4 regions of the Halomonas sp. ABH4_019 genome follow, and region 1 is predicted to be linked to each of the others. Evidence: riboswitches for the same ligand, from Rfam matches in the RefSeq annotation. Region 1 holds a riboswitch; each other region holds the start of a gene.

Region 1 (7,694 bases):
TTCCTGTGCCGAGCGACTCGGTGACATCGCCTATTACGAGTCGCTGGCGCGCACCGCCGAGCGTGGCAAGCTGGATGCGGTGTTCTTCGCCGACGGTATGAGCGCCGGCAGCGTTGAGGATGGCTTTCACTGGCATCTCGAGCCGCTGACCGCGCTCTCTGCCATGAGCCGGGCGACCCGGCGAATCGGGTTGATCAGCACGATCTCGAGCACCTTCTATAGCCCCTTCCATGCGGCCAGGCTGGTGGGCTCGCTGGACCACATCTCCGGCGGACGCGTGGGCTGGAATGTGGTGACTTCGATGTTCGACAGCGAGGCGCGCAATCACGGCTATCCGGCGATGCCCGGCCACGCCGAACGCTATGCCCGTGCCGAGGAGTTCGTCGCAACCGTGCTGGCCCTCTGGGACAGCTGGGCCGACGATGCCATCGAGCGCGACCGGCAGGGGCGCTATGCCGATCCGCACAAGGTGCGCAAGATTCATCACCACGGCGAGCACTTCCTGGTGGACGGCCCCCTGAACCTGCCGCGGCCGCCCCAAGGGCATCCGGTGCTGGTGCAGGCGGGCTCCTCGTCGCAGGGGCGCGACCTGGCGGCCCGCTACGCCGAGGCCATCTACGCGGTCGCCTACGACCTCGAGACCGCCCAGGATTACTACCGCGACATCCAGTCGCGGGTGAAGGCGGCCGGCCGCGAGGCGTCGGTGCCCATCCTGCCGGGGCTTGTCACCTACGTCGGCTCCACCATGGAAGAGGCCAGGGCCAAGCAGCGCGCCCTAGACGCATGCCTGCCGGTGGCGGCCTCGCTGCGTCAACTGGGGCTGTTCATCGATCAGGACTGCAGCGACTGGGAGCTGGATGCGCCGGTGCCGAGCTTGCCGCCGCTGGCCGAGTTCCGCGGCCCGCAGGGGCGCTACGCCACCATCCTGCGCATCATCGAGAGCGAAAGGCCCACCCTGCGCGAGCTGCTGGGGCGGCTGGCCGCCGGTGGCGGCCATTGCACCATGATTGGCACGCCGGAGAGCATCGCCGACGAGATGGAGCGCTGGTTCCGCGGGCGCGGGGCGGATGGCTTCAACCTGATGCCCCCGTCACTACCCGCGGGGATCGAGGACTTCGTGGATCACGTGGTGCCGGAGTTGCAGCGCCGCGGGCTGTTCCGCGAGGCGTACGAGTCGGCCACGCTGCGCGGCCACCTCGGCCTCGAGCGGCCGGTGAAATAACGCCCCTTGGCAGGGGCGTTCGCCTGTCGGCTGGGAGAGCATTACCCCTCGAAGCGTCGGGCGCCGGCGCTCAGCACCGTGAAGTCGAAGCGCCGTTTCGCCGGCAGCAGCGCCAGCAGCGCCAAGCCCGTGGCGACCGGGGCGAAGGTGGCGAGCAGGAAGGACGCCATCAGCGTGTTCAACGCGTCGCCCGGGGCCGGGAAGAGGGAGAGGCCGGCAGCTAGACCGCTGATCGTGGCGAGCACCGCGGCGCGCCCGTCGAAGCCGCGGTTGAAGAGTCCGAAGAACACCGGGAACGCGGCCGCGCAGCACAGCAGGTCGGCCAGCAGGAACAGGTACAGCACGCTGTAGCCCTGGGCAGCCACGAAGGTCACCGGCAGCGCCAGCAGCAGGATCAGCCAGCGCGACAGGCGCATCAACTGCTGATCGCTGGCCCGGGGCAGGAGGCGTCCGCCGTCGACGGCAATCATGCTCGAGGCGGCGCTGATGGTGGTGTCGGCGCTGCTCATGACCAGTGCCAGGCCCAGGAAGATCAAGCCTACGGCGAACCAGCCGGGGATATCGGCCAGCAGCACGCTGAACAGCGCGACCGAGCCGTCGCCGGGCAGCCCCAGCCCCACGAACGCTAGCCCGAACAGGCCCATCACGAAGATCATCGGTGCGCTCAGCAGGCCGCCGAGCAGGAAGCCCAGGCGCACGGCACGGTTGTTCCGGGCGGCATACACGCGTTGCCAGTTACCCTGGTAGAAGAGCCCGGTCAGCATCACCGCCAGGAAGAAGGTGAGGCCGGCCTCGAGCCCGCCCGGATCCGTGATGTCCAGTAGCTGCGGCGCCGTGGTCGCGAGGCCGTCGAGGGTGGGGCCGACCCCGCCGGCGGCCTGCCAGCCGAAGATCAGCAACGTGGCGAGCAGCGGCATGATCACCAGCATCTGTACCTTGTCGGTGAAGATCGAGGCGCGCAGGCCGCCGTAGAGGGTGTAGAGCAGGGTGGCGGCCATCACCACTGAGCTGGTCGCCCAGAGCGGGACCGGTGCCAGCAGCCCGACCATCCTGGCGATGGCGGTGATCCCCGCGGCCAGGGAGATGAACAGGTAGAACAGCATGATGGCCAGGGTGAAGGCGTACATGGGGCGCCCGTAACGGCTCATCACGAATTCGGTGAGCGAGTGGCCGCTCGGGGACAGCTCGCGCAGGCGCCGCCCCAGGGGAATCATCACCAGCCGCGGCGCCAGCGAGCCCAGCGCATAGCCGGCAATCGCGGCCAGGCCGCCCCAGGTGGCCGCCTGGGCGGGGCCGAACAGGATCCAGGTACCCATCGTCGATGCCATCAACGTCAGCACCGTGGCGGTGGCGCCCTGGCTGTTGCGCGCGATGATGAAGTCTTCCAGGTTCTCCTGGCGGCGGCGGGCATACAGCATGCCCGGCACGGCAAACAGGACGGCGAAGGCGGTGAGCCACCAGAGGGCATTAGCGGTCGCGAGCATTACGTTCTCCCTAGCGTGGAAACGCCCGGCACGATGCCAAGCGCCGCTGCGAGAGGGCGCGAATGCGTTGGGTGAGAAGCGTGGGCAGATGGCACTTCCTTCCCTTCGCCGGCATGATCCGGATCAGGTTCGAAGGGTTACCGTCGTCGCGTGGCGTTCACGCGGCGACGGAGTCTCAGTCCGTCAGGACTCCCCCAGGAATGCGCTCAAGCCTAGAGACCCAGCGTCGCGGGGTCAACTCGGCCCGGTCGACGGGCGCGTCTCCGATTAGCATGCGAACCGTCAGGCCAATGACGTAAGATGGGCGAGCGCCGCCTTCGGGGCCGGACGTGCCGAGGCGCGGAAGGCCCCGGCCATCGCTTGAATTGCGTCATGGCGCCCCCATCTCATAGCGCCCACGTGCTGCATGGCGAGCCTGCCCGCCTGATGCGGGCAGGCGTGGCACGACATTCATTTTCTGGACGGGATCTTTCATGGCCGAACCGGCTCTGTCCATTCGTGGCCTGACCAAGGTCTACGGCAATGGCTTTCAGGCCCTCAAGGGCATCGACCTCGACGTCGCCAGGGGCGACTTCTACGCCCTGCTGGGCCCCAACGGGGCGGGCAAGTCCACCACTCTGGGGGTGGTCTGCTCGCTGGTGCAGAAGACCGCCGGCGAGGTCTCGATCTTCGGCATCGACATCGACAGGGACTTCGCCCGCGCCAAGTATCATCTGGGCGTGGTGCCCCAGGAGTTCAACTTCAACCAGTTCGAGAAGGTGATCGACATCGTGCTGGCCCAGGCCGGCTACTACGGCATGTCGCGCCGCGAGGCCCTGCCGCGCGCCGAGGAACTGCTCCGCGATCTGGGGCTGTGGGACAAGCGCAACGGCAGCGCGCGCATGCTCTCCGGCGGGATGAAGCGCCGGCTGATGATCGCCCGCGCCCTGATGCATCGCCCCAAGCTGCTGATCCTCGACGAGCCGACCGCGGGCGTCGATATCGAGCTGCGTCGCAGCATGTGGGAGTACATGCGCCGCATCAACGAGCAGGAGGGCACCACCATCATCCTCACCACCCACTACCTGGAAGAGGCCGAGAGCCTGTGTCGGCATGTGGGCATCATCAATCACGGCGAGATCATCCGTGACACCAGCGTGCGCGAGCTGCTTGCCGAGCTGGATACCGAGACCTTCCTGCTCGACCTGGCGCATCCGGTCGAGGCGGCGCCGGTGGTCGAGGGCTTCGACCTCAGGAAGGTCGACGACGCCCAACTGGCGGTCGTGGTCCATCGCGGCCAGCGGTTGAACGACGTCTTCGACGCCCTGGGGGCGCAGGGCATCGCGGTGGTGTCGATGCGCAACCGGGCCAACCGACTCGAGGAGATGTTCGTGTCGATGGTCGAGAGCAGCCAGCAGCCGGCCAAGCAGAACGCGGAGGTAAAAGGATGAACCCGAGCCAGATCGCCATCGCCCTGTGGACGCTCGTGGTCAAGGAGATCAAGCGCTTCACCCGCATCTGGCCGCAGACCCTGCTGCCGCCGTCGATCACCATGACGATGTACTTCATCATCTTCGGCAACCTGATCGGTTCGCGCATCGGGGCCATGGATGGCTACAGCTACATGGACTTCATCGTGCCCGGGCTGATCATGATGTCGGTGATCACCAACAGCTACTCCAACGTGGCCTCGAGTTTCTTCTCCAACAAGTTCCAGCGCAGCGTCGAGGAGATGATGGTCTCGCCGATGCCCAACTGGGTCATCCTGTCTGGCTTCGTGCTGGGCGGCATGGCCCGAGGCCTTGGCGTGGGCGTCATCGTCACCTGCGTGTCGCTGTTCTTCACCCGCATCGACGTGGCCCATCCGCTGCTGACCATCGGCGTGGTGGTGCTCACCGCGGCACTGTTTGCCATCGGCGGCTTCATCAACGCCCTGCTGGGCAAGAAGTTCGACGACATCTCCATCGTGCCGACCTTCGTGCTGACGCCGCTGACCTACCTCGGCGGGGTGTTCTACTCGATCTCGCTGCTGCCGGCCTTCTGGCAGGGCGCCTCGATGCTCAACCCGATCCTCTATATGGTCAACGTCTTCCGCTACGGCTTCCTGGGCGTCTCCGACATCCCGGTAGGCTGGGCGCTGGCCGCCATCCTCGGCTTCATCGTGGTACTGTTCGGCATCGCCCTGTGGATGCTCGACAACGGCAAGGGCATCAGGAGTTGACCATGACACACGAACGCCCCGAGACGCTCAAGGAGGCCCCGCTGGGCCGCGAGTCCGCCTACCCGGAGCACTACGATGCCGGGCTGCTCTACCCGATTGCCCGCGCCGCCAACCGTGCGCCACTGGGCATCGAGGAGGGCGCCTTGCCGTTCGTCGGCGAGGACGAGTGGCACGCCTTCGAGGTCTCCTGGCTCAACGCCCGCGGCAAGCCCATCGTCGCCGTGGCGCGCTTCCGGCTGCCGGCGGACTCGCCGCGGCTGATCGAGTCCAAGTCGTGGAAGCTCTACCTCAACGGCTTCAATCAGACTCGCTTCGCCTCCCGGGACGAGGTCCAGGCGATCATGGAGCGCGACCTGGCCGCCTCGGCCGGGGCGCCGGTGACCGTGGAGCTGTTTGGCGTCGACGACGAAGCGCTCGCTCCGCGCCGCCTGCCGGGGGAGTGCATCGACGACCGCGACATCGAGGTCGAGGACTACACGCCCAGCGCCGAGCACCTGGACGTCGGCGACGCGATCGTCGAGGAGACGCTGAACTCGCACCTGCTCAAGTCCAACTGCCCGGTCACCGGCCAGCCCGACTGGGGCAGCGTGATGATCCGCTACCGTGGGCCGCGCCTCGACCGTGACGGCCTGCTGCGCTACCTGATCGGCTATCGCCAGCATCAAGACTTCCATGAGCACTGCGTCGAGCACATCTTCATGGACCTGATGGAGAAGGCTCAGCCCGAGCGGCTGCTGGTGCTGGCGCGCTACGTACGCCGTGGCGGGCTCGATATCAGCCCCTGGCGCGGCACGCCCGGCGAGCGGCCGCCGACGCCCCTTCGCCTGTCGAGACAGTAGGCGAGTCGGGACGGCAAGGCCGGCGCGACAGCGAATGGCTGGCTTGATAGAGTGACGAGAACTCTTCTCGTTTGAATCCTGGCAAGGAGACCCTGATGGATGCGATGACGCTGCTTCACGAACGCAGTTCCATGGGCAAGCTGATGGGGCCCGCCCCCGGTCCGGAACAGCTCGAGGCGATGTACCGGGCGGCGTTGAGGGCCCCGGACCACAAGGAGCTGAGGCCCTGGCGGTTCATCGAATTTTCCGGCGAGGGCCTCGACCGGCTCGGTGAACTGTTCGCCGAGGCCGAATTCCGCGAGGACCCTCATGCCGGGGATGCCGTGCTGGACGCCGCGCGCAAGAAACCCAAGCGCGCCCCGATGATCATCGCCGTGATCGCCAAGGTGACCCCGGACGAGCCCAAGGTCCCGCGGGTGGAGCAGGTGATCTCCGCCGGCTGTGCAGCTCACGGTCTGCTGTTGGCGGCCCACGCTAAGGGGCTTGGTGCCATGTGGCGCACCGGCAAGTACGCCTTCGATCCCACGGTGCGCAAGGGGCTCGGGCTGGCCGAGGACGATGAACTCGTCGCCTTCCTCTATGTTGGCCAGCTCGGTGGGCGCCATCGGCCGGTGCCCGAGCATGACATCGACGCCTTCGTCGAGCGTTGGGACTGACCGTGCGCGAACCTGGCATTCCCCATCCCCGCCTGGCGCTGCCGTCGCCGGGCGACGAGGATGATCCGGCGGCCTTCCTGGCCTGGCTTGGCGAGGCGATACCCCTGGTCCGGCATCTCGGTATCGAGGCGATGCGCCGTGACGGCGATGCCCTCGAATGGCGGCTTGGGCTCTCGCCGAACCTCAACGACAAGGGCACCGGCTTCGGCGGCTCCCTGACCGCCCAGACCACGCTGCTCGGCTGGTGCTGGACGACGCTCTGGCTGCGCCGGCACGGACTCCAGCGCGATGTGGTGGTGGCCGAGGCCGGCCAGCGTTTCCTGGCGCCGGTCACCGGCCACTACCGGTTGGTGTGCACCCCCGAGGCCGAGGAGGGCCCGGCAAGGCTGGACGATCGCCTGGCCCAGCGTGGCAAGGGACGTATCGCCCTGGTCCAGCGCCTATGGTGCGGTGATACCCTGTGCCTCGAGGCTCATGGCGACTACGCGGTGCTGCCGGCAGAGTAGGGCGTTGCCGCGGATGCGATCGCCTGGCCAACCAAAAAACGGCTTGCATTCGCGGACTTAAGGCGATAATATATGCGCCGTTCTCGAGGGGAAGGCAAGGCGCCATCGATTCGAGAACCACAATGCGGAGGGGTGTCCGAGTGGTCGAAGGAGCACGCCTGGAAAGTGTGTAAGTCGAAAGGCTTCGAGGGTTCGAATCCCTCCCCCTCCGCCATAGAATTTTGAAGGGGAATCAACCGCTAGGTTGATTCCCTTTCTTCGTTTTTGGCCTTTGGGAACGATTTTGGGAACAATCCTGGGGATGCTTATAGACCCAGGAGCTTCTCGATCATGGTTGGCACGTCCTACCCGCCGGCATGAATCGATTTGCCATATCGCCGCTGAACCATGGTGACGTGGGAGTGGCCGACATGGTTGGCGATCCAGCGCAGCTGCACCATGCCGAGCGACAGCATCTGGCTTTGGGTCGCCGTCATGTCTTCCATAGCATTGCCATCGACTGTCGCACTTTCGCCACAGGGATAGCACGGCGCTTGTTGCTAGCCTGATGCTTAAGCCTGCCGCTCTATATCGCCAAGGGGGCCTCTATGCGTCTGATTCACTTGCTATTGTGCTCTATCGCCATGTCTGCCCTGGTCGGGTGCAGCTATCAGCCTGCGCGAATCAATACGGTACCGGCCATTGTCATTGACGATGACCGATACCACCGCGACCGTCATTGGGAGCATCGTGACTGGGATGACGATGACAGATGGGAACGTCGGCGTGAGTGGCAACAAGAACGCCG
Region 2 (7,694 bases), 840 kb from region 1:
CGCGTCGACGATCAGCGTGGTCGCGGCGACCAGGCAGGCCAGGCTGAGCAGGCCCTTGATGAGGGCGCTCGAGGAGATGCCGAGCAGCAGCTTCTGCAGCGCCAGCGATCCCGAGGCGGCGAACATCACCCAGGAGAAGCGCTCGATCATGTCGTTGGCCGGATCCAGCGCCTCGCCGACCGAGAGCTGGAAGACCTGGAAGTCCAGGGTCGAGGACTGCAGTACCGAGATGCTGGCGTTGAGCCCCTTGGCGATGGCGAAGGCCGAGAAGGCATCGCCGAGGGCGGCGTCGAGGGTCTCGGTGGCCAGGCTGCGGGGCAGCTCCAGCCAGGCCAGGGCGGCAAGCAGCAGCAGCGCCGCCGGCCACAGCGAGCGTCGTGTCATGTCGGCTCCGTGGGGGCCTCGAGGGCCCCGGTGGGCGAGGAGGGTTCGGCGGCGGGGATCACCAGCTCGCCGCGTCGTTCGCCCATCAGCAGGTCGCGGTTGGCCTCGACGGCCTCGCGCAGGAAGTCCCACAGCAGGCGGACCCGGGACAGCCGTCGCTGTTCCTGGCGGGTGGTGATCCAGAACTGGCGCACCACCTCCACCTCGTCGTCGAGCACGGCGACCAGGTCGTCGTCGGGTTCGGCCATGAAGCAGGGCAGGATCGCCAGGCCCGCGCCCTGGCGAACGGCACGGTACTGGGCGGTGACGCTGGTGCTGCGGATGCCGAAGTGGGGCGTGGCCTCGACCCGGCCCGGGGCGAGCAGCGGATCCAGGTAGTGCAGCTGGTCGCTGAAGATCAGGTCGTCGACGTAGCCGATCAGCCGGTGCCGGCCCAGCTCGGCGAGCCGTTCGGGGGTGCCGTGGCGGGCCAGGTAGTCGCGGCTGGCGTAGAGGCGCAGCCGGTAGTCGCACAGCCGCGAGGTCACCAGGCCGGCGCTGCCGGGGCGTTCCACGGTGATCGCCAGGTCGGCCTCGTGGCGGCTGAGGTTGACCACCCGCGGCAGGGCCAGCAGGTCCAGGGTCAGGCGGGGGTGGCGCTCGCCGAACCCCGCCAGCAGCGGGGTGATCACCCAGGTGCCGAAGCCCTCGGTGACGCCGAGGCGGATCTGACCGCTGAGCTGGCGGTTCTGATCGCTGAGCGTCTCCAGGGCCTCGTTGGCATGCCGGGCCATCTCCTCGGCGTGGGCGAGCAGCCGCTGGCCGGCCTCGGTCAGCCGGTAGCCGTGGGTGCTGCGCTCGAACAGCTGGGCGTTGAGCCGCTGCTCGAAGCGGCGGGTGCGCCGGGACAGGGTGGAGTGGTCGACGCCCAGGCGTCGGGCGGCCTCGGTGAGGCGCTCGGTGTGCGCCACCTCGAGGAACAGCTGGATGTCCTGCCAGTCGAGGATCACGGGGCGTCTCCGGTCGAACTGCTTGTGCATAATGGCACAAGCAATGTGCGCGCCTGGCGGTTGCCTGTCAATTCGCCTCCTTCCTACACTCGAAACACCCGCTTTCGGCGAGATGGCCTTGTCGATATGCACATAAGGTCGAATATCGGATAACAACCACAATGCCCGGGTCTATAGGAGGAGGGTGGCACCCCGAGCCATCCCTTCCAGGGCCCGCCAAGGAGCCGCTACCATGACTGTTCGAGAGATCCCGCTGTACATCGATGGCCAGGCCGTGCCGTCCCAGAGCCAGGAGTGGCGCGACGTGGTCAACCCGGCCACCCAAGAGGTGGTCGCCCGGGTGCCGTTCTGCACCGTGGAGGAGGTCGACCGGGCCGTGGCCAGCGCCCAGGCCGCCTTCCGTGAGTGGCGCAAGACGCCGCTGGCCAAGCGCCAGCGCATCATGCTCAAGCTGCAGGCGCTGATCCGCGAGCACACCGAGGAACTGGCCGCGCTGATCACCGAGGAACACGGCAAGACCCTGCCCGATGCCGCCGGCGAGGTGGGCCGCGGCCTGGAGGTGGTGGAACACGCCTGCTCGATCACCTCGCTGCAGCTCGGCGAGCTGGCCGAGAACGCCGCCACCGAGGTCGACGTCTACACCCTCAACCAGCCGCTGGGCGTGGGCGCCGGGATCACCGCCTTCAACTTCCCGATCATGCTGCCCTGCTTCATGTTCCCGCTGGCCATCGCCACCGGCAACGCCTTCGTGCTCAAGCCCTCCGAGCAGGATCCCAGCTCCACCATGCGCCTGGTCGAGTTGGCCCATGAGGCCGGCGTGCCGGCCGGGGTGCTCAACGTGGTCCACGGCGGCCCGGACGTGGCCAATCGCCTCTGCGACCATCCGGACATCAAGGCGGTGTCGTTCATCGGCTCGACCCACGTGGGCACCCAGCTCTATCGCCGCGCCTCCGAGGCCGGCAAGCGCGCCCAGGCGATGATGGGCGCCAAGAACCACTGCGTGGTGATGCCCGATGCCAACCGCAGCCAGGCCATCAACAACCTGCTCGGCTCGGCCTTCGGCGCCGCCGGCCAGCGCTGCATGGCCAACTCCGTGGTGGTGCTGGTGGGCGAGGCCCGGGCGTGGCTCGACGACCTGGCCGAGGCCGCCCGCCACATGAAGGTCGGCCCCGGCACCCAGCGCGACGCCGACCTCGGCCCGCTGGTGTCGCCGGCCGCCAAGGCGCGGGTGGAAGACCTGATCGCCACCGGCGAGCGAGAGGGCGCCAGGCTGCTGGTCGACGGCCGCGGCTGCCAGGTGGAGGGCTACCCGAACGGCAACTTCGTCGGCCCGACCCTGTTCGGCGACGTGACCGCCGAGATGACCATCTACCGCGAGGAGATCTTCGGCCCGGTGCTGTGCGTGGTGAGCGTCGAGACGCTCGACGAGGCGATCGCATTCGTCAACGCCAACCCCAACGGCAACGGCACCTCGATCTTCACCAACTCCGGCTGGGTGGCGCGGCGCTTCGAGACCGAGATCGACGTCGGCCAGGTGGGCATCAACGTGCCGATCCCGGTGCCGGTGGCCTACTTCAGCTTCACCGGCTCGCGGGCCTCCAAGCTCGGCGACCTGGGCCCCAACGGCAAGCAGGCGATCGCCTTCTGGACCCAGACCAAGACGATCACCGCTCGCTGGTTCGAACCGGAGAACGTCTCCAGCGGTATCAACAGCACTATCTCGCTGAGCTGATCGAGATTCGTTCCCGGCCACCGGCGGCCCCGTCTCGTGAGAGGCGGGGCCGCCGTCGTCGTAGGCCACGAAAGGCGAGTGGAAATTAGCTTGACGTTGACGTTAACTGAAGTCTGTCGCCCGTCACGATCATCGCTCCAGGAGCCACCATGACCGCCCCGATCAGCCGCTTCCCCGTGCCCGAGTCCCTCGATGACCTGCCCGATGATATCCGCGAGGCCATCCTGGCGGTACAGGAGAAGGCCGGCTTCGTGCCCAACGTCTTCCTGATGCTGGCCCACCGGCCGGCGGAGTTCCGGGCCTTCTTCGCCTATCACGACGCCCTGATGGAGCGCGAGTCCGATACGCTCACCAAGGCCGAGAAGGAAATGATCGCGGTGGCCACCAGCGCTCGCAATCGCTGCCTCTACTGCGTGGTAGCCCACGGCGCCCTGGTGCGCATCTACAGCAAGGACCCGCTGCTGGCCGACCAGGTGGCCATCAATCACCGTACCGCGCCGATCATTGAGCGGCACCGGGTGATGCTCGACTTCGCCCTGTACTGCGGCCTGGAGGTCGGCGAGCTCACCGACGAATGGGAGACGCGCCTGACGGCGGCCGGCTTCACCCGGGAAGACATCTGGGACATCGGCGCCGTCGCCGCCTTCTTCGGCCTCTCCAACCGCCTGGTGACCCTCACCGCCACCCCGCCCAACGACGAGTTCTACCTGATGGGCCGGGTGCCGCGGGAGGGGTGAGGGCCGCGGTAAAGGGGGGACGTCGCGTCAGCGCGGGTCGAGCGGCGCTAGACGCCGCACTCCTCCAGCAGCTGGGCCACCGGCTCCAACTGGCTCTCGTGCAGCAGCAGCACGCTCTCGCCGGGCTCCCCGTCGGCGGGCAGGGTCACGGCGAACTCGCCTTCCTCGAGATGGAACTCGTGGACCTGTCGGGTGCCGTCCGGCGTCTCGCAGCGGATCGCGCGGTAGGCGTCGTCCTCGCCGTAGGTCAGGCGGTGATAGACCTTGAAGAAGGTATAGAGCGACAGGCCCCAGGGGAAGGCCGGCCAGCGTGCGGGATTGTCGCGGGTCTCGGCGTCGACCTCGAGGTCGTTCGCCTGGGCGGCGGCGATCGCCGTGGCCAGCGGCTCGGCGAGTAGCGAGTCGGCATCCTCGGGCAGCGGCGCCAGGGCCTCGCTGGCCCGCCGATAGCGCTCGGCCACGGCCCGGTAGTCCGCCAGGTCGCCCAGGCGGTGGTCGCCGTGGCGCAGGTCCGCCGGGGCGCAGCCGCCGTTCTCCCAGCCGTGGATCACCCGCAGCGTCAGGCGCCCCTCGCGCATCGGCGTCGCCAGCAGGGCCTGCAGGGCCACGCGCAGGTGGAGCAGGCGTTCGCCGACATGATTGTCGAAGGCGCTGTAGGGATCGGCGAAGATCCGGTGCAGGCACCCTGGGGCATGTTCCTTGGCTTCGGTGAATGGCATGGCAGGCTTCCGGCGTGTGGGACGTTCGAATTCGGGCGTCGTTGTGTCATGCTGGTCGGGCGATACCGATATCGGCCGATACGGCCGTGGCTTGAGGGTCGCCCTCACAATTCATTCACTGTCGCCAGGGGAGTCCCGCCATGGGCGGGGCTGAGAGAGCGTTCGTCGCTGACCCTGGAACCTGATCCGGTTCATGCCGGCGGAGGAAGTGCGACATGCCTTACCTGACGTCAGCCGTGCTCGGCGCGGCGCTGCTGTGCTTTACCCTTCTGGGCCTCAGGGCCCGCCGGGCCGATGGCCCCCTCGACGACTACGTCACCGCCCGCAACTCCCAGGCGGCCCCGACCCTGGGGCTGTCCTTCCTGGCCTCGGGGATGGGCGCCTGGATCCTCTTCGCACCGCCGGAGATCGGCGCCTTCGTGGGGCCGTTGGGCCTGGCCGGCTATGCCATCGGCTCGGCGCTGCCGTTCATCGTGCTCGGCGCCTTCGGGCCGGCCATCCGCCGCCGGCTGCCCGAGGGCCGCAGCATCGGCGAATACGCCGAGACCTGTTTCGGCGCCGGCGTGCGGCGCTGGGTATCGCTGGTCTCGGTGCTTTACATGGGCTGCTTCCTGGCCGCCGAGCTGACCGCCATCGGCGCCATCACCGGCCTGCTGTCCGAGGTGCCGGCCGACCTGGTGGTGATCGGGGTGGCGGTGGCGACCCTGCTCTACACCGCGCTGGGTGGCCTGCGGGCGAGCCTGGCCACCGACCGCTGGCAGGCCTGGCTGCTGCTGGCGCTGCTGCTGGTGGTGGGCGGCGTGGCGCTCGCCCGTTTGCCTGCGCTGCCCGTCGACGCCGCGCTGCCGTCGATCCCCGCCGGTGACGCCCTCTCCGTGGCGCTGACGCTGGTGATCGCGGTGACCGCGGCCAACCTCTTTCACCAGGGCTACTGGCAGCGGGTGTGGGCGGCCCGGGACGAACGGGCCCTGGGTCGCGGCGCCTGGCTGGGCGGCGCGGCCACCGTGCTGGTGGTGGCGGTGGTCGGCGGCCTGGGCATGCTGGCCGCCATGGCCGGGGTGTCGCTCGGCGAACCGCCGATCCCCTTCTTCGCGCTGCTCGCCGAGGCGCCGGGCTGGCTGGCCCTGCCGGCCCTGGTGCTGGCGGTGACCCTGGTGGCCTCCAGCGTCGATACCCTGCAGAACGGCATCGCCTCGCTGGTGGTGGCCGGCAGCGGCCGGCGCGGCCTGTCGCTGGGCGCGGCTCGCTGGGTCACCGTGGCGCTGATGGTGCCGGTGGTGGCGATCGCCCTGCAGGGGCTCTCGGTGCTGCGGCTGTTCCTGATCGCCGATCTCTTGTGCGCCGCCATCGTGGTGCCGGTGCTGCTGGGGCTGTGGGCGCGGATGAGCGCCGCCGCGGCCCTGGCCGGCGGGGTGGCCGGCCTGGCCGGCGCCGTGCTGCCGGGCTGGATCGCCTCCGGCAGCCCGGTCGAGGGCCTGCTGGCGGCGAGCTTCCCCGGCGGGGTGCCGACCCTGCCGCCCTTCCTCGGGGCGCTGGTGGCCTCCAGCCTGGTCGCCCTGCTGGTGGCCTGGTGGCGCCCCGCCGAGGCGCAGCGCACGGCCTGAACGGTTGCCAGCAGGAGCCCAGGCGGCCACCCTCTGAAGGTTCCCCCAGAATCGAACAGAGGAGCCGCCCCATGAGCGATACGCCCCAGGACCCGCGTCGACGGCATTCCGCGCCGGTGGTGGACGGCGTCGGCAAGTCGGCCAGCCGCGCCATGCTGCGCGCGGTGGGCTTCGAGGACGCCGACTTCACCAAGCCCCAGGTGGGGATCGCCTCCACCTGGAGCCGGGTCACCCCCTGCAACAGCCACATCGGCGAGCTGGCCGAGCGGGCCAGCGACGGCGCCGATGCCGCCGGCGGCAAGGGGGTGGTCTTCAACACCATCACCATCTCCGACGGCATCGCCAACGGTACCGAGGGCATGAAGTACTCGCTGGTGTCGCGGGAGGTGATCGCCGACTCCATCGAGACGGTGGCGGGCTGCGAGGGCTTCGACGGCCTGGTGGCCATCGGCGGCTGCGACAAGAACATGCCCGGCTGCCTGATCGGCCTGGCGCGGTTGAATCGTCCCAGCGTCTTCGTCTATGGCGGCACCATCCTGCCCGGGGCAGGGCACACCGATATCGTCTCGGTGTTCGAGGCCATGGGCGCCCACTCCCGCGGCGATCTCGACCGCATCGAGCTCAAGCAGATCGAGGAGACGGCGATTCCCGGCCCCGGCGCCTGCGGCGGCATGTACACCGCCAACACCATGGCCTCGGCGATCGAGGCGCTGGGCATGAGCCTGCCGGGCAGCTCGGCCCAGAATGCCGTGTCGCAGGAGAAGCGCGACGACTGCCATGCCGCCGGCGCCGCGGTGCTGGAACTCCTCGATCGCGACATCAAGCCCGCCGACATCATGACCCGCGAGGCCTTCGAGAATGCCATCACCGTGGTCATCGCGCTGGGCGGCTCGACCAATGCGGTGCTGCACCTGATCGCCATGGCCGACGCCATCGGCGTGTCGATCACCCTCGATGACTTCACGGCGATCGGGAAGCGAGTGCCGGTGCTGGCCGACCTGCGGCCCAGCGGCCAGTACATGATGAGCGAGCTGGTCGAGATCGGCGGCATTCAGCCGCTGATGAAGACCCTGCTCGAGGCGGGGCTCTTGCACGGCGACTGCCTGACCGTGACCGGTCGGACGCTCGCCGAGAACCTGGCCGACGTCGCGCCTTATCCGGACGGCCAGGACATCATCGCCCCGCTCGAGGCGCCGCTGAAGGCCCAGAGCCATCTGCGCATCCTCTACGGCAACCTGGCCCCAGCCGGGGCGGTGGCCAAGATCACCGGCAAGGAGGGCACCCGCTTCTCCGGCACGGCGCGGGTGTTCGGCTCCGAGGAGGAGGCCCAGGCGCGCATCAACGACGGCAGCGTGGTGGCCGGCGACGTGGTGGTGATCCGCTACGAGGGGCCGCGGGGCGGGCCCGGCATGCGCGAGATGCTGACCCCGACCTCGGCGATCATGGGCCGCGGACTCGGTAGCGAAGTGGCCTTGATCACCGACGGCCGCTTCTCGGGCGGCAGCCACGGCTTCGTGGTCGGCCACGTC
Region 3 (7,694 bases), 170 kb from region 1:
CGAGCATCAGCTGCTGGCTGCACAGGAACCGCGGTACCTGCCAGGGATCGGCTCCCCGGCGTGTGCCCTTCATGGCGTCGAACCAGGTGATGTTGATCTCGTAGGGCGAGTCCTCGCCGTCGTCCCGGGTGCGCATGCTGACGAAACCGCCGAAGCGATGCATCAGTTCGAGCAGTGCCTCGACCTCGTGATGGGGCAGCCAGCCCTCCAGCGGGCGCACCCCGATGCCATCGTGGCTGGCGGTGAAGTTGAGGAAGCTGCAGCCAGGCGGCAGCGAGGGCAGGCTTTTCAGCCAGGCCGCCAGGGTGCCTGCCTCGCCGCTGGTGAAGGTGTGCAGCAGCAGAGGGGGCAGCGGGAACTGGTAGACCAGGTGGGCCTCGTCGGGCGGCGTATCTGGCCGTTGTTGTTCGTGATCCTGATGTTCAAGGCCCTGATCTTCAAGACCCTGACGTTCAAGACCCTGATCTTCAAAACCCTGATCTTCAAGACCAAAGTAGCTGATGTTCTCGCGATGCGGCACGTTGGTCTCGGTGAGCATCAGGGTGCCCGGGGCCACGTGATCGACGACGGCGCGCAAGAGCCGGACCACCTCATGGGTCTGGGGCAGGTGGATGCAGGAGGTGCCGACCTCCTTCCACAGGTAGGCGATGGCATCGAGACGCACGACCCGCGCGCCCTGGCACAGGTAGAACAGCAGGATGCCGACGAACTCCAGCAGCACGTCGGGGTTGGCGAAGTTCAGATCGATCTGGTCCTCGGAGAAGGTCGCCCAGAGGTGGCGGGGCCCGCGACGGGTGGGCACCTTGACCAGCAGCGGCGAGCTTCGCGGCCGCACCACGGCCGAGAGATCGGTGTCGGGATCCATCTCGATGAAGAAGTCGCGCCCCGGCAGGTTGCCACCGAGATAGTCGGCGAACCATAGCGACTCCCGGGACACGTGGTTGAGCACCAGATCGACCGTCAGGTCGAGGCGCTCGGCCAGTCGTCGCACCTGGTGCCAGTCGCCCAGGGCGGGGTCGACCTCGCGGTAGTGAACGACCGAGAAGCCATCGTCGCTGCTCCACGGAAAGAAGGGCAGCAGGTGCAAGCCGCTGAAGGTCTCGCCGAGGCGCCGTGCGAGGAAGTCGTCGAGCACCGCGAGGGGGAGGCGTTGGCCGTCGACCAGGCTGTCCCCGTAGGCAATCAACCACTGGTCGCGCTCGCTCCAGAGCGGCCGGGCCTCACCATCCGGGGGCGCCGAGGGCGCCTGATGCGCCAACAGGGTGAGCAGCCTTCGCAGCACCTCGTCGGCCCGGGGACCGTAGAGGCGTTGCAGGTGGCGGCGGGCTCGCTCGCGAAAGGCGTCGGCGGCCAGCGGCGTCGAGAGGGAGGGGGACGACATGGGCGAGCACCTCGCGATGGGGTTTCCCACATTCTTGCAGGTTGCGTGCCATGTGACGGACGCCGAGGGGCGAGCCCGTGGCGCGGTGGCTCGGAGGTGCCGACTGGAGAGTGTGCCGGGGTCGCTTGAGTCTATAGCGACTACAGGGATTAAGCTGCGATCAGCATCGAGATTCCGGAACCGCCGAGGAGGCTGATATGGCGTGTGACGCCGCGGGAACACAGAGTCGTCGCCACCACTGGCGTGTCGAGGGCATGGACTGCCCGAGCTGCGCCGGCAAGATTCGCGCTGCCCTTGAGCGCCTCTCGGGCGTGGCCGACGTGCGGGTATCGGTCATGCAGGGAGCGCTGGTGCTGGAGCTGGAGGCCGGCAAGACCGCCCCCGAGACCGTCGAGGCGCTGGTCGAGCGCCTGGGCTACGGCATCGCGCGCCGCCCCTCGCCGGACGATCCCGCCGCGGCTGCGAGCGACGGCTGCTGCTCGGCCGGCCGGGCGGAGGCCGCCGGCGAGGGCGATGTGGGAGCGGGCGATACGCCAACGGGCACTGGCGGAACCCGGACCTGGTCCGTGGGCGGCATGGACTGCCCGAGCTGCGCGGCGACCATTCGCGGCGCCCTGGAGCGGCTCCCCGGCGTCGACGACATTCGCGTGTCGGTGATGAACGAGACGCTCACCCTGACGCTGGACGAGGCCCGCACCGCCCCCGAGACGATCACCGCCACGGTGCGCCGGCTGGGTTACGAGGCCATGCCGGACGCCACCGAGGCGACGAGCGGTGACGACACGCCCCGACGCCGCTGGTATGCCACCGCCAAGGGGCGGCTGGTGCTGGCCACCGGCGCGGCGCTGGCCGTCGCCATGCTGTTGCGCCTGGTGGCCGGCGAGGCGGTGGCCCACTGGGCCTTCCTCGCGGCCTGCCTGATCGGCCTGGGGCCGATCGCCCGGCGGGCGATCAGCGCCGCGCGCGTCGGCATGCCGTTCACCATCGAGATGCTGATGACGCTTGCCGCCGGGGGCGCGCTGATCATCGGCGCCGCCGGGGAGGCGGCCATGGTGGTGCTGCTGTTCTCGATCGGCGAGATCCTCGAAGGGGTGGCGGCCGACCGGGCCCGCTCGGGCATTCGTGCGCTGGCCGATCTGGTACCCCGGGAGGCGCGGCTGGAGATCGCCCCGGGGGAGACGCGGGTGGTGGACGCGGCACGGCTCGCGGTCGGCCAGGTGGCGGTGGTGCGCCCCGGGGACCGGATTCCCGCCGATGGCCTCATCCTCGAGGGTCGCTCGGCGATCGACGAGTCGCCGGTGACCGGCGAGTCGGTGCCCCGCGCCAAGGGCGAGGGGGACGAGGTGTTCGCCGGCTCGATCAATCACGAGGCGGTGCTGCGGCTGCGCGTGAGCAGGCCGCCGGAGGACAACACCATCGCCCGCATCATCCGGCTGGTCGAGGAGGCCCAGGAGGCACGCGCGCCCACCGAGCGCTTCATCGATCGCTTCAGCCGCGTCTACATGCCGGCGGTGGTGGGCTTGGCGGTACTGGTCGCCGTGGTACCGCCGCTGGCGCTGGGCGGCGCCTGGGGCGAGTGGACCTATCGGGCGCTGGCGCTGCTGCTGATCGGCTGCCCCTGCGCGCTGGTGATCTCGGTGCCGGCGTCGATCGCCTCGTCGCTGTCCACCGGGGCGCGGCGCGGGCTGCTGCTCAAGGGCGGCGCGGTGATCGAGGCCGCCGCCCGCACCGAGGTGGTCGGCTTCGACAAGACCGGCACCCTGACCGAGGGCCGGCCTCGGGTCACCGACGTGGTCGCCGCCGGCGAGGTGCATGATGCCGAGGCCGTGATCGGCCTGGCGGCGAGCCTCGAGCAGGGGGCGAGCCATCCCCTGGCGCTGGCGGTGCTCGAGCATGCGCGGTCGGTCGGCGTCGCGCCTTCGCCGGTCGGCGAGGCCCGGGCCCTTCCCGGGCTGGGCGTCGAGGCCCGGCGTGACGGACGGAACGCCTTCCTCGGCGCACCGCGTCACGTGGCCGAACGGTGGACGCTGCCGGCGGCGCTGGCCGCGCGCGTCGAGGCGCTGGAGGCCGAGGGCAAGACGGTGATCGTGGCGGTCGAGGAGGGCGTCGTGCTGGGGGCGATCGCCATGCGCGACGAGCCTCGGGAAGACGCCGCCAACGGCGTGGCCGCGCTGTCGGCGCTCGGCGTGCGCGCGGTGATGCTCACCGGCGACAACGATCGCACGGCGGCGGCCATCGCCGGGACCATCGGGATCGAGCGTCGCGCCGAGCTGATGCCCGAGGGCAAGGTCGAGGCGATTCGCGAACTCGCCGGGAGCGAGCGGGTGATGATGATCGGCGACGGCATCAACGACGCCCCGGCACTCGCCAGCGCGCATGTGGGCGTGGCCATGGGCTCGGGCACCGACGTGGCGCTGGAGACCGCCGACGGCGCCCTGCTGCGCAACCGGGTGGGCGACGCGGCGGCGATGATCCGCCTGGCCCGGGCGACCATGGCCAACATCCGCCAGAACATCGCCATCGCCCTGGGCCTGAAGGCGCTGTTCCTGGTCACCACCGTGCTGGGGATCACCGGCTTGTGGCTGGCGATCCTGGCCGATACCGGGGCGACCGTGCTGGTCACGCTCAATGCCCTGCGGCTGCTCGGCTTCGCGCCCGGCGGGCGCGACTCGCAGGAGGAACCGGCGGTCGGTGCCGCCTCGACAACCTGACGCGGAAGGCGTCTCGACGAAAAAACGCCGCGCCGGCTGATGGCCGGCGCGGCGTTATGCGTCAGAGGCGTGAGGTCAGACCTCCTTGTACAGCTCGGCGCCCTGGTCGCGGAACTTCTCGGCCTGCTCTTCCATGCCGCGTTCCACCGCCGCGCGGTCGCCGTCGAGCCCTTTCTCGGCGGCGTAGTCGCGCACTTCCTGACTGATCTTCATCGAGCAGAACTTGGGTCCGCACATGGAACAGAAGTGGGCCACCTTGGCGGAGTCCTTGGGCAGGGTCTCGTCGTGGTACTCCCGGGCGGTGTCCGGGTCGAGGCCCAGGTTGAACTGGTCCTCCCAGCGGAACTCGAAGCGTGCCTTGGACAGGGCGTTGTCGCGGCGCTGGGCGGCCGGGTGGCCCTTGGCCAGGTCGGCGGCGTGGGCGGCGATCTTGTAGGTGATGATGCCGGTCTTGACGTCGTCCTTGTTGGGCAGCCCCAGGTGCTCCTTGGGGGTCACGTAGCAGAGCATGGCGCAGCCGTACCAGCCGATCATCGCCGCGCCGATGCCGGAGGTGATGTGGTCATAGCCCGGCGCGATGTCGGTGGTCAGCGGCCCCAGGGTGTAGAAGGGCGCCTCGTCGCACTCGGCAAGCTGCTTGTCCATGTTCTCCTTGATCAGGTGCATGGGCACGTGGCCGGGGCCCTCGATCATCACCTGGACATCGTGCTTCCAGGCGATGCGGGTCAGCTCGCCGAGGGTCTCCAGCTCGGCGAACTGGGCCTCGTCGTTGGCGTCGGCCACCGAGCCCGGGCGCAGGCCGTCGCCCAGCGAGAAGGCCACATCGTAGCGCTTGCAGATCTCGCAGATCTCCTCGAAGTGCTCGTAGAGGAAGCTCTCGCGGTGGTGGTAGAGGCACCACTTGGCCATGATCGAGCCGCCGCGGGAGACGATGCCGGTGGTGCGCCTGGCGGTCAGCGGCACGTAGCGCAGCAGCACGCCGGCGTGGATGGTGAAGTAGTCCACTCCCTGCTCGGCCTGCTCGATCAGGGTGTCGCGGAACACCTCCCAGGTCAGGTCCTCGGCCACGCCGTTGACCTTCTCCAGGGCCTGGTAGATGGGCACGGTGCCGATCGGCACCGGAGCGTTGCGGATGATCCACTCGCGGGTCTCGTGGATGTTGGCCCCGGTGGACAGGTCCATGATGGTGTCCGAGCCCCAGCGGATGCCCCAGGTCATCTTGTCGACCTCGTCCTCGATGGAGGAGGTGACCGCGGAGTTGCCCAGGTTGCCGTTGATCTTCACCAGGAAGTTGCGGCCGATGATCATCGGCTCGGATTCCGGGTGGTTGATGTTGCAGGGGATGATGGCGCGGCCGGCGGCGACCTCGTCGCGCACGAACTCCGGGGTGATTTCCTCGGGCAGGCGGGCACCGAAGCTCTCGCCGGGGTGCTGGTGGCCGAGGATGCGCTCGACCTCTTCGCTGCCCAGGGCTTGCCTGCGTTGATTTTCCCGAATGGCGATAAATTCCATCTCCGGGGTGATGATGCCCTGGCGCGCATAGTGCAGCTGGGTGACGTTCCGGCCGTCCTTGGCGCGCCGCGGCGTGCGGGTCAGGTCGAAGCGCAGCGGGGCGAGCATCGGATCGTTGGCCCGCCGGCGGCCGTATTCGGAGGTCGGGCCGTCGAGGAACTCGGTGTCGTCGCGCGCCTCGATCCAGCCGCGGCGCAGTTCCGGCAGGCCACGGCGCAGGTCGATCTCGGCCTCGGGGTCGGTGTAGGGGCCGGAGGTGTCATAGACCAGCAGCGGCGGGTTCTGCTCATCCGGGCCCTCGCCCGAGGTGCGGGTCGGCGAGAGGCCGATCTCGCGGAAGGGCACGCGGATATCGGGGCGCGAGCCCTCGACATAGATCTTGCGCGAGCCCGGCAGGGCCTGGACGGCGGCGTCGTCGACGCGGGCGCTCTCGGCGAGGAAATGATCGGTCTTTGCCATCGGTCGGTCTCCCTTTGCTTGGGTGGTGTTATCAGGGAGGACAGCTGGGGAGGACATTGGCCGCAGGCTTCGAGCCCGGCGGCGTGTCGCTTGATCCCTACGCTGGTCCTAGCCAGTTCAGGTTCAACGGGACCCATGCTCCGGCGCGTCGCGCCGCATGATCTCAGCCGTCTTCAACGGCACCCCGTCAAGCGTGGTGGTGCCCGCCGCTAGGCGGGCCGTGTCATTGCCTTTCTCTCTCTACCTACTTTCTTTCTACCGTGCGCTAGTGCCCGAGTCGGCGCGGTGCTAGCCGAGCGCTGGGGACAAGGCGGAGCGAGGGTTTTTTGCCATGGGTGAGGCGATCCTCGCCGAACGGGCTGGCCATGGATGGCCAGCACTGGTCCTGCAAACGGAGCAGGATGCGAGAGTGCCGCAGGGCAAAAGTAGCGCCCAGGGATGGGTTCACAGCGCCTCGCGGAGGCTTGTCGCCGGAAAAGCTCGGCGATAGACGGAAATCTCAGTCCGCGCGATCCAGCCCCATCTGCCAGAAGTCGATCTCCAGCCGGGTGGCGTCGCGGAACAGCCGTGCCAGTTGGTCGAAGCGCGCCGGCGTCACCTCGGCAAGCCTGGCGTCCAGCCAGGCGACCTCGGCGCGCATGGCGGCCTGGAAGTCGTCGCTCTGGTACATGGCGATCCAGGGCTCATAGGGGTTGGCGTCGCCGCGCACCGTGAACGGCTGGGCATCGAGCCAGTTCGCGATCTCGCCGTAGCCGACCAGGCAAGGCGCGAGCGCCACGCGCAGGTCGAGCAGGTCGCCGCGGCTGCCGGCATCGAGCACGAAACGGGTGTAGGCCAGGGTGGCGCGGGCCTCGGGCAGCGCCGCCAGGTCGTCCTCGGTGATGCCCCAGTCGCGACAGAAACCGCGGTGCAGCTCCAGCTCCACGTCGAGGATGGTCTTCAGGCCGTCGAAGGCCTGATTCAATTCGGCCAGGTCGCGGCTCTTGTAGGCGGCCAGGGCGTAGGCACGGGCGAAGTGGATCAGGAACAGGTAGTCCTGCTGCAGATAGTGGCGAAAGGCGTCGGCCTCGAGCGTGCCGGCACCGAGGGTGCGGACGAAGTCGTGCTCGATATAGGCGCGCCAGTCGTCCTGGCAGGCGGCGGTGAGATCTGTGAAGCGATGGCCCATCTTGCCTCCGATGCGATCGGGATCCGGAGGGCGGGCGCATGGGGAGAGGGGAGGTCCGGTGCGCGAGGAGGGCGTGCCGGGCCCACCGCCTGATTCCCTACGCCGGTTCACGTGCGGCTGGTGCCACACCCACCCGGATCAGGTTCCACGGGATCGGCGCTTGGGCTCTCGGACTCTCGCGAGTTCCTGCTCAGTGAGCCTGCGCCATCTCAGCCGGTTCCACCGGCACCCCGTCAAGCGAGTCGAGCCAGTCTAGCAGCTTGGTCGCGGACGAACACCCCCGGGGTCATTCCCCGAGGGTGGGGCGGCCCGCGACGACCGCCGGCCGCGCCCAGTCCCGGGCGAAGGACTGGGTCGGCATGTCGCTTGGGTGCTCCGTCGGCGGTGGCGAGGGCACGAGGCCGTCCTCGGCCGCCGGCGGCGGCGTCTCGTCGCGCAGCACCGACGGCGGTGCCGTCTCGCT
Region 4 (7,694 bases), on a different contig from region 1:
TCCGGCGGCTTCCAGCCCGCCATGCTAGTGGTGGTCGCCGCGGCGCTGTTCTATGCCCTGACCATGATCACCGCGCGCCGCTACGGCGAGGGCGAGCATCTCTGGGCGATGGTCTTCTACACCACCTCGGTGCCGTGCCTGTGCGCGGCCCTGACCCTGCCCTGGGTGTGGCAGACGCCGGCCCCGCTGCACTGGATCGGCTTCCTGGCCGGCGGGGTGCTCGGGGTCGGCGCCATGGTGGGGCTCACCCAGGCGTTCCGCTATGCCCCGGCGGCCATCGCCGCGCCCTTCGACTACACGGCCCTGCTGTGGGCGGTGCTGTTGGGCTGGGGGTTCTGGGGCGAGCTGCCGGACCCCTGGGTGTTCGCCGGCGGCAGCCTGATCATCGTCAGCGGCCTGGCCATCGCCTACCAGGAGCGCCGCGTGGCGCTGAACCGCCGCCCCTCTCTGTGACGACCGGCCCTCGGCCCCGATGAACGGCGGCCCCGCGCCTTCCGCGCGGGGCCGCTGGCGTCGGGGGCTCGCGCCCGAGCGTCAGCCGCCCAGGCGCGGGAAGGCCCGGGCCGCGGCCTCCGGGTCCGGGGCGGCGCAGATCGCCGAGACCACCGCCAGGCCGCCGGCGCCGGCGCGGCGCACCGCCTCGGCGTGCTCGGCCTTGAGCCCGCCGATGGCCACCGTGGGCAGCGGGCTGGCGGCGGCGAGCGCGGCCAGGCCATCGAAGCCCAGCGGCGCGGCGTGGTCGCGCTTGGTGGGCGTGGCGAACACCGGGCCCAGCCCCAGGTAGTCCAGCCGCTCGGCGTCCAGCCGGGCCAGCTGCTCGTGGGTCTGCACCGAGAGGCCGAGGAGGGCCTCCGGGCCCAGCGCCGCCCGGGCGTCGGCCACCTCGCCGTCGTCCTGGCCGATGTGCAGCCCGTCGGCGCCGCTGGCCAGCGCCACCTCGAGGCGGTCGTTGATGATCAGCGGCACGCCGCTGCCGGCCAGTCCGGCCTTCAGGCGCCGCGCCAGTGGCACCAGCTCGGCGTCGCTGGCCTGCTTGTCGCGCAGCTGGACGACGCTCACGCCGCCGCGCACCGCGGCCAGCACGGTCTGCTCCACGCCACGGGCGGCGCACAGCTCGGGGTCGGTGACCAGATAGAGGGACAGATCAAGGCGCATCGGTGAGCTCCAGGCGGGCGGGGTGGGTGGTGGGGCCGGAGAGGGTGGACAGCGCGTCGGGATCGAGGCCGTACAGGGCATCGAGGAAGGCCACCGCGAAGCTGCCGGGGCCGGCGGCGGTCTGGCCGGCCGCCTCGCCGGCGGTGGCGTAGGCGGCCAGCGCCGCCACCGTGGCCGCGAACGGGTCCTCGGCATCGGCCAGGAAGGCACCGACCACGCCGGTCAGCGCACAGCCCAGGGTGGTGACGCGCGGCATCAGGGCATGGCCGCCGCGGACCCGCGCCAGTCGGCGGCCGTCGGTGACCAGGTCGACCTTGCCGGTGACCGCCACCACGGCGCCGCTGTCCCGGGCCAGGGCCACGGCGGCGCGCTCGGCGCTGTCGGCGCTATCGGTGCTGTCCACGCCGCGTCCTCCGCCGCCCTGCCGGGCCAGCGCGAGAATTTCCGAGGCGTTGCCGCGAATCGCGCTCGGCCCGAGCGCCAGCAGCCGGGCGCCGGCCTCGCGCCGGAAGCGGGTGGCGCCTACCGCCACCGGGTCGAGTACCCAGGGCGTGCCGGCCGCATTGGCGGCGCGGGCGGCGTCGTCCATGGCGTCCAGCCAGTGGGGCGAGAGGGTGCCGATGTTGAGCGTCAGGGCGCCGGCCAGGCCGGCGAATTCGGCGGCCTCCTCGCGGGCGTGGACCATGGCCGGCGAGGCGCCCAGGGCCAGCAGCACGTTGGCCATGGTGTTCATCGCCACGTGATTGGTGATGTTGTGGACCAGCGGGGTGGTCGCGCGCACCCGAGCGAGGTGCGAGGCGGGATCGAGGGATTGCATCGGGCCTCCTGGCGGACGGGAGGCGCGGGCCCGGGGGCCGGCACGACTCCCTCCGCCGGCATTATCCGGGTCAGGTGATGAGGGTGCCTCTCAGCCGGAACGGTATGGTGTGCCGGCGCCCCTGTCGTCGGGTCTCACTATCCCCCTTCGTCCCGGGCTTGTAAAGCCGCCGGGCGGGGCAGCCAGACCCGCACGCTCAGGCCGCCGCCGGGCGCGGCCGCAAGCGCCAGGCGCCCGCCGTGGCGCTGCACCAGGCGGTCGACGATGGACAGCCCGAGGCCGGCGCCGGCCCCCGGGCCGGCGCGATGGAAGCGCGCCAGCACCTGCTGGCGGCTCGCCTCGGGAATCCCAGGCCCTCGGTCGTCCACCCGCAGCGTCAACCACTCGGCCTCGCCGCCGAGGGCCACGTCGATGCGGCTGCCGGCCGGCGAGTGATGGATGGCGTTGCCGACCAGGTTCTGCACCAGGGTGGCGAGCGCGCCGGGCTCGGTGCGCAGTCGCCAGTCGGCGCCTTCGTCGGCCTCGAGGTGCAGCGCCTGGCCGTGATCGCCGGCCAGCGGCAGCAGCTCGGCCAGGGCCTCGCGCACTTCGTGCAGCAGGTCGGCATCCTGGTTGGGGGTGTCTTCCTGCTCGGGGTCCAGGCGCGCCAGGGTCAGCAGTTGTCCGACCAGTCGGGTGGCGCGGGCCACGCCGGCGCGGAGTTGGGTCAGCGCCTCGCGGCGGTCGTCGGGGTCCGCGGTGGCCAGGGCGTTCTGGGCGTGCAGGTCGAGCACCGCTAGTGGCGTGCGCAGCTCGTGGGCGGCATCGGCGATGAAGCGCTTCTCGCGGCTGCGTAACTCGCGAAGCCGCGCCAGCAGGCGGTTGAGGGCCCCGGCGATGGTGGCCAGCTCCTGGGGCAGCGGATCGTCCGGCAACGGCTGGAGGTGATGGGGGTCCCGGCTGCGGATCTGGGCGGCCATGCGCGACAGCGGCCGCAGCCCCCAGCCGATGGCCCACCACAGCAGCGCCGCCAGCACCGGCAGGCCGAACAGGTCCGGCCACAGGGTGCGCAGGGCGATGTCGGCGACCAGCTCGCCGCGCACCTCGCCGCGCTCGCCGACCAGCACCCGCAGGTCGTCGGGGGCGCTCAGGGCGAAGACCCGCCACTCGCGGCCATCGAGCACCACGTCCGCATAGCCGTCCTGCCGTTCGCTGAAGGGCGCAGGCGGGGCGCCGGCCGAGCGCAGCAGCAGACGGTCGCCGCGCCAGGCCTGGAAGGCCACCTTGCCCTCGTAGCGGTGGCCGGCGATGTCGTCGGTGTCGGCCCGCTGCAGGGCGTTGTCGAGGCTCGCCAGCAGGGCGTCGCGCCGGGCCTCGGGCAGCGGCGCCCGCATCAGTCCCTCCAGCAGGCGGGCGTTCTGGGTCAGGCGGGCGTCGAACAGTTCCTCCACCTCGTGGGCGGCGTCGCGATAGCTGGTCACGCCGATCGTCAGCATGCACAACGCGACCACCAGCAGCACGATGCCCAGGGTGCGGCGGCGGATGGAGCTCATGCGTCCTCGTCCGCCGGGGCCTTGTCCATGATGTAGCCGATGCCCCTCAGGGTGCGGATCAGCTCGGGGAATAGCTTGCGGCGCAGGTGGTGAACGTGGACCTCGATGGCGTTGCTCTCCACGTCCTCGTCCCAGCCGTAGACCAGGCGGGTCAGGGTATCGCGGGTGAAGGCGTGGCCCGGATGGCTGAGGAATTCCTGCAGCAGGGTGAACTCGCGGCGCGACAGGGCCACCGGCGCGCCGTGGCAGGTGACGCGGCGGTTGCCGGGGTCGAGCGCCACGCCGCGGTGGCGCAGTTCGCTGGTGACCTGGCCCTGGCTACGGCGCAGCAGGGCACGCAGCCGGGCCTTGAGCTCGGCGACCTCGAAGGGCTTGGTCAGGTAGTCGTCGGCGCCGGCGTCGAGGCCCTGGATGCGCTCCTCGATGCCGTCGCGGGCGGTCAGCACCAGCACCGGCACCCGGTGGCCGGCGTGGCGCAGGCGTTCGAGCAGGCCGATGCCGTCGAGCCTGGGCAGGCCGAGGTCGAGGATCACGGCGTCGAAGGGTTCCTCGTCCTGCAGGGCATGGAGGGCATTGACGCCGTCGTCGAGGATGTCGACGGTGTAGTGCTCCGGTTTCAGCGCCAGGCGAATGCCCGACGCCAGGCTGGGGTCGTCCTCCACCAGCAGTATGCGCATGGCCGGTCCCTTTTCGGTGATCGAGCGATCCGATGGTAACCCAGGGCAGGCCCCGGCCGGCAGCCCGACGCGACGACGCCGGCTCGAAGGCCGGCGTCGTGCGAGGCGAGAACCCCCTTACTTGCCGGGCTGCTTGACCAGGCGCAGGTAGGGCTTCTGCTCGTCCCAGCCGTCGGGGAACAGCTTGGCGGCCTCCTCGTTGCTGACCGCGGGCACGATGATGCAGTCGCCGCCCTGCTGCCAGTTCACCGGGGTGGCCAGCTTGTGGGAATCGGTGAGCTGCAGGCTGTCGAGCACGCGCAGGATCTCGTCGAAGTGGCGCCCGGTGCTGGCCGGGTAGGTCAGGGTCAGGCGGATCTTCTTGTTGGGATCGACGACGAACACGCTGCGCACCGTCAGGGTGTCGTTGGCGTTGGGGTGGATCATGTCGTAGAGGTCGCTGACCTTGCGGTCGGCGTCGGCCAGCAGCGGGAAGTTCAGGGCGCTGCCCTGGGTCTCCTGAATGTCGCCGGCCCAGGCCTTGTGATCCTCGAGGGGATCCACCGACAGCCCGATGACCTTGGTGTTGCGCTTCTCGAACTCCGGCTTGAGCCGCGAGACCTCGCCGAGTTCGGTGGTGCACACCGGGGTGAAGTCCTTGGGGTGGGAGAACAGGATCACCCAGCTGTCGCCGGCCCAGTCGTGGAAGTGGATCGGGCCCTCGGTGCTTTCCTGGGTGAAGTCGGGTGCGATGTCGCCGAGTCGCAGTGACATGGTGTCCTCCTGGGGTCGAAGTGTCGGCATCGTCCGGCGATGCCGGAGGGTCAATGACACAGGATTGCACCCTCGGGGCGAGGGGGGAAACAATCCCTGATCATATTCTTAGCGCTCGATGTTTGCTTATGGCGCCGGCGCAGCGGCGCCCAGGAAGCGTTCCTGCCAGTAGTCCAGCGACAGCGCGGTCACGCTGACCCGGCGGCCGCGCCCCGGGGCGTGGATCATCTCGCCGTCGCCCAGGTAGATGCCCACGTGGCTGGCGTCGCCGCGTCCCGCGGTATCGAAGAATAGCAGGTCGCCGGGCCGGGCCTCGTCGATCGGCGGCAGGCGCGCGAACTGGCGGCGCGAGGTGCGCGGCACGCCGATGCCGGCCCGGGCATAGACCCGCTGTACCAGCCCGGAACAGTCCAGGCCGCGCGCATCGTTGCCGCCGAAACGGTAGGGCGTGCCCAGCGCCTGGCGTGCCTCGGCGAGAATCAGCGCCCGGTCCACCGACAGCCCGCCGCCGTCGCGCGTGGCGAGGTCGGGGCCGGCGCAGCCGGCCAGCACCAACAGCATCGCCAGCACGACCAGAGGCATCATCCGTTCGAGGCGGGTCGCGACGCATAGCGCCGGGGCGGGTGAAGCTGGAGTCGCTGGCATGGGCATCTCGCGGGGCGTCCGTTTTCCCTCTTGTCGTTCCCAGCCTAGCTGGCCCGCACGGCTCTGTGAATATCAGCGGAAGGCGATCCTCGTGCCGTGGGTCAGCATCTCGTCCGGGGTCATGGCATGGCCGGGCACGCCGATCATCTCGTCGCCGCACTGGTCCGACCAGGTCAGCACCCCGTGGGTCAGCCCCAGGCCGCCCAGCAGGTCGCGGATCTCCCCGGTGCCGAGGAAGGTGCAGGTCTTGCCCTGCTTGTCGGAGAGGGTGGAGACGCCGTTGGCATGATGGAAGCGGACCGTGTAGATGCCGTCCATGGATTCCACCTCGACGATCGGCGAGAAGCCGTGTGAGAGGGCGCGGGAGAGCTGCTTGAGGGTGATGTGGTCCCCCAGGGACATGTCGATGGCGGTCATCTCGGGCTCCGGCTGGTGGGATGGCGTATAGATAATGTAGAACCTTGCCGATAGGCTCGCCAGTGTCAGTAAACATGGGTGATTCTGGTCGGTTAAAGGGCAAGGATGAGCCGCTTGGGTTGTCGTTTTCTCTCGCTGCGCATAGTTTTTGTATAGGAATGGGGCGAGCGGGGCGCTGCGGTGGGGTGGAAAAATGCCCCCCTCGCCTCCATACCCGTCCTATCGGCCCATCGCGGACAAGGAGATTCCATGAGCTTCACCGGCGAGCAACATCCCGGCGTCAAGACGGCGACCGGCGACACCGACGGCTTTCGCCTCAATCACACCATGCTGCGGGTCAAGGACCCGGAAGCCGCACTGGCCTTCTACTCCCGGGTCTTCGGCATGCGCGTGCTGCGCCGGCTGGACTTCGAGGAAATGCGGTTCTCGCTGTACTTCCTGGCCAAGCTCGAGGACGGCGACCGGGTGCCGGAAGACGTCGATGAGCGCACCGTCTGGACCTTCGGCCAGAAGGGGCTGCTGGAGCTGACCCACAACTGGGGCACCGAGGAGCAGGCGGACTTCGCCTACCACGACGGCAATGCCGAGCCCCAGGGCTTCGGCCACATCTGCTTCTCGGTGCCGGACCTGGATGCCGCCGTGGCCTGGTTCGATGCCAACGAGGTCACGTTCATCAAGCGCCCCGACCAGGGCAAGATGAAGGACGTGGTCTTCGTCAAGGACGTGGATGGCTACTGGATCGAGGTGATCGAGGCCGCCCGCATGGTCGGCAAGGGCGATTGAGTCGCCGGGCCGTCGATGAGCGTTGACGGTCCGGCTTGTCGATATGGCGTCCTGGCATTAGGGTCTGCAGCGTGTTTCACCATGGCGCATCCCGCCAAGGAGTCCCAATGAACTTGCCCCACCGTTCCCTCCCGCTGGCCCTGGCCGGCTCCCTGCTGGCCATGAGCGGCCTGGCCCAGGCCGAGGAGCCGGCCGAGGTCCGCTTCTCTTCCCCGGCCTGGCCCGGGGTGACCGTCAAGACATCGCTCGCCTCCACCCTGCTCGAAGCGCTGGGCTACGAGCCCCGCTCGGAAGAACTCGGTTCCACGATCACCTACGAGGCACTGAACCAGGACGAGCTGGACGCCTTCCTCGCCGGCTGGCTGCCCGCCCAGCAAGGCATGTACGACACCGCCATGGACGAGGGCAGCCTGGTCGACCTGGGCAACAACGTTGATGGTGCCCGCCTCGGCTTCGCCGTGCCCACTTACGTCTATGACGCCGGCCTGACGTCGGCCGAGCAGCTGGACGATCCCGAGTTCGCCGACAAGCTCGAGCGCACCATCTACTCCATCGAGGTGGGCTCCGGGATGAGCGACACCCTCAACGAGGCGGTGGAGGCCGACACCTATGGCCTGGGCGACTGGACGCTCTCCGAGACCTCCACGCCGGGCATGCTCAGCGCGGTGGACAGCGCCATCGACCGCGAGGAATGGATCGTCTTCGCCGGCTGGACGCCGCACTGGATGAACATCGAGCATGACGTGCGTTACCTCGACGATACCCAGGACATGTGGGGGCCGGACGGTGGTCGCAGCGATGTGAAGACCCTGGTGACGACCAGGTTCGCCGAATCGAACCCCAACGCCACCAAGCTGCTCGACCAGCTGAGCTTCACCGCCGACCAGCAGAGCGCGATGATTCGTGGCTTCAGCT

Evidence for each region. A riboswitch is a leader RNA that binds a small molecule or an ion and turns the genes downstream of it on or off. The one in region 1 is predicted to bind thiamine pyrophosphate.
Region 2: another riboswitch for thiamine pyrophosphate. It lies ahead of ACXAFN_RS04380 (sodium:solute symporter family transporter); the one in region 1 lies ahead of ACXAFN_RS00595 (sodium:solute symporter family transporter).
Region 3: another riboswitch for thiamine pyrophosphate. It lies ahead of thiC (phosphomethylpyrimidine synthase ThiC); the one in region 1 lies ahead of ACXAFN_RS00595 (sodium:solute symporter family transporter).
Region 4: another riboswitch for thiamine pyrophosphate. It lies ahead of thiM (hydroxyethylthiazole kinase); the one in region 1 lies ahead of ACXAFN_RS00595 (sodium:solute symporter family transporter).

The regions. Positions count from the first base shown of each region.
Region 1 is NZ_JBSWWC010000001.1:123,076-130,769, reverse strand. It holds gene ACXAFN_RS00600 (LLM class flavin-dependent oxidoreductase) at 1-1,222, shown strand, start outside; gene ACXAFN_RS00595 (sodium:solute symporter family transporter) at 1,264-2,706, opposite strand; TPP riboswitch at 2,790-2,912, opposite strand; gene ACXAFN_RS00590 (ABC transporter ATP-binding protein) at 3,180-4,136, shown strand; gene ACXAFN_RS00585 (ABC transporter permease) at 4,133-4,906, shown strand; gene queF (NADPH-dependent 7-cyano-7-deazaguanine reductase QueF) at 4,909-5,745, shown strand; gene ACXAFN_RS00575 (nitroreductase family protein) at 5,841-6,401, shown strand; gene ACXAFN_RS00570 (YiiD C-terminal domain-containing protein) at 6,404-6,907, shown strand; tRNA gene ACXAFN_RS00565 (tRNA-Ser) at 7,034-7,121, shown strand; gene ACXAFN_RS00560 (hypothetical protein) at 7,252-7,392, opposite strand.
Region 2 is NZ_JBSWWC010000001.1:962,819-970,512, reverse strand. It holds gene ACXAFN_RS04405 (SH3 domain-containing protein) at 1-384, opposite strand, end outside; gene ACXAFN_RS04400 (LysR family transcriptional regulator) at 381-1,373, opposite strand; gene ACXAFN_RS04395 (CoA-acylating methylmalonate-semialdehyde dehydrogenase) at 1,606-3,105, shown strand; gene ACXAFN_RS04390 (peroxidase-related enzyme) at 3,255-3,842, shown strand; gene ACXAFN_RS04385 (hypothetical protein) at 3,890-4,561, opposite strand; TPP riboswitch at 4,678-4,787, shown strand; gene ACXAFN_RS04380 (sodium:solute symporter family transporter) at 4,777-6,165, shown strand; gene ilvD (dihydroxy-acid dehydratase) at 6,237-7,694, shown strand, end outside.
Region 3 is NZ_JBSWWC010000001.1:295,080-302,773, reverse strand. It holds gene ACXAFN_RS01370 (sugar phosphorylase) at 1-1,381, opposite strand, end outside; gene ACXAFN_RS01365 (heavy metal translocating P-type ATPase) at 1,579-4,092, shown strand; gene thiC (phosphomethylpyrimidine synthase ThiC) at 4,168-6,063, opposite strand; TPP riboswitch at 6,141-6,260, opposite strand; gene tenA (thiaminase II) at 6,563-7,231, opposite strand; gene mdoH (glucans biosynthesis glucosyltransferase MdoH) at 7,518-7,694, opposite strand, start outside.
Region 4 is NZ_JBSWWC010000002.1:741,549-749,242, reverse strand. It holds gene ACXAFN_RS10665 (DMT family transporter) at 1-453, shown strand, start outside; gene thiE (thiamine phosphate synthase) at 535-1,155, opposite strand; gene thiM (hydroxyethylthiazole kinase) at 1,145-1,972, opposite strand; TPP riboswitch at 2,003-2,105, opposite strand; gene ACXAFN_RS10650 (ATP-binding protein) at 2,110-3,504, opposite strand; gene ACXAFN_RS10645 (response regulator) at 3,501-4,181, opposite strand; gene ACXAFN_RS10640 (peroxiredoxin) at 4,299-4,934, opposite strand; gene ACXAFN_RS10635 (C40 family peptidase) at 5,061-5,519, opposite strand; gene ACXAFN_RS10630 (DUF6482 family protein) at 5,652-5,996, opposite strand; gene gloA (lactoylglutathione lyase) at 6,246-6,779, shown strand; gene ACXAFN_RS10620 (ABC transporter substrate-binding protein) at 6,887-7,694, shown strand, end outside.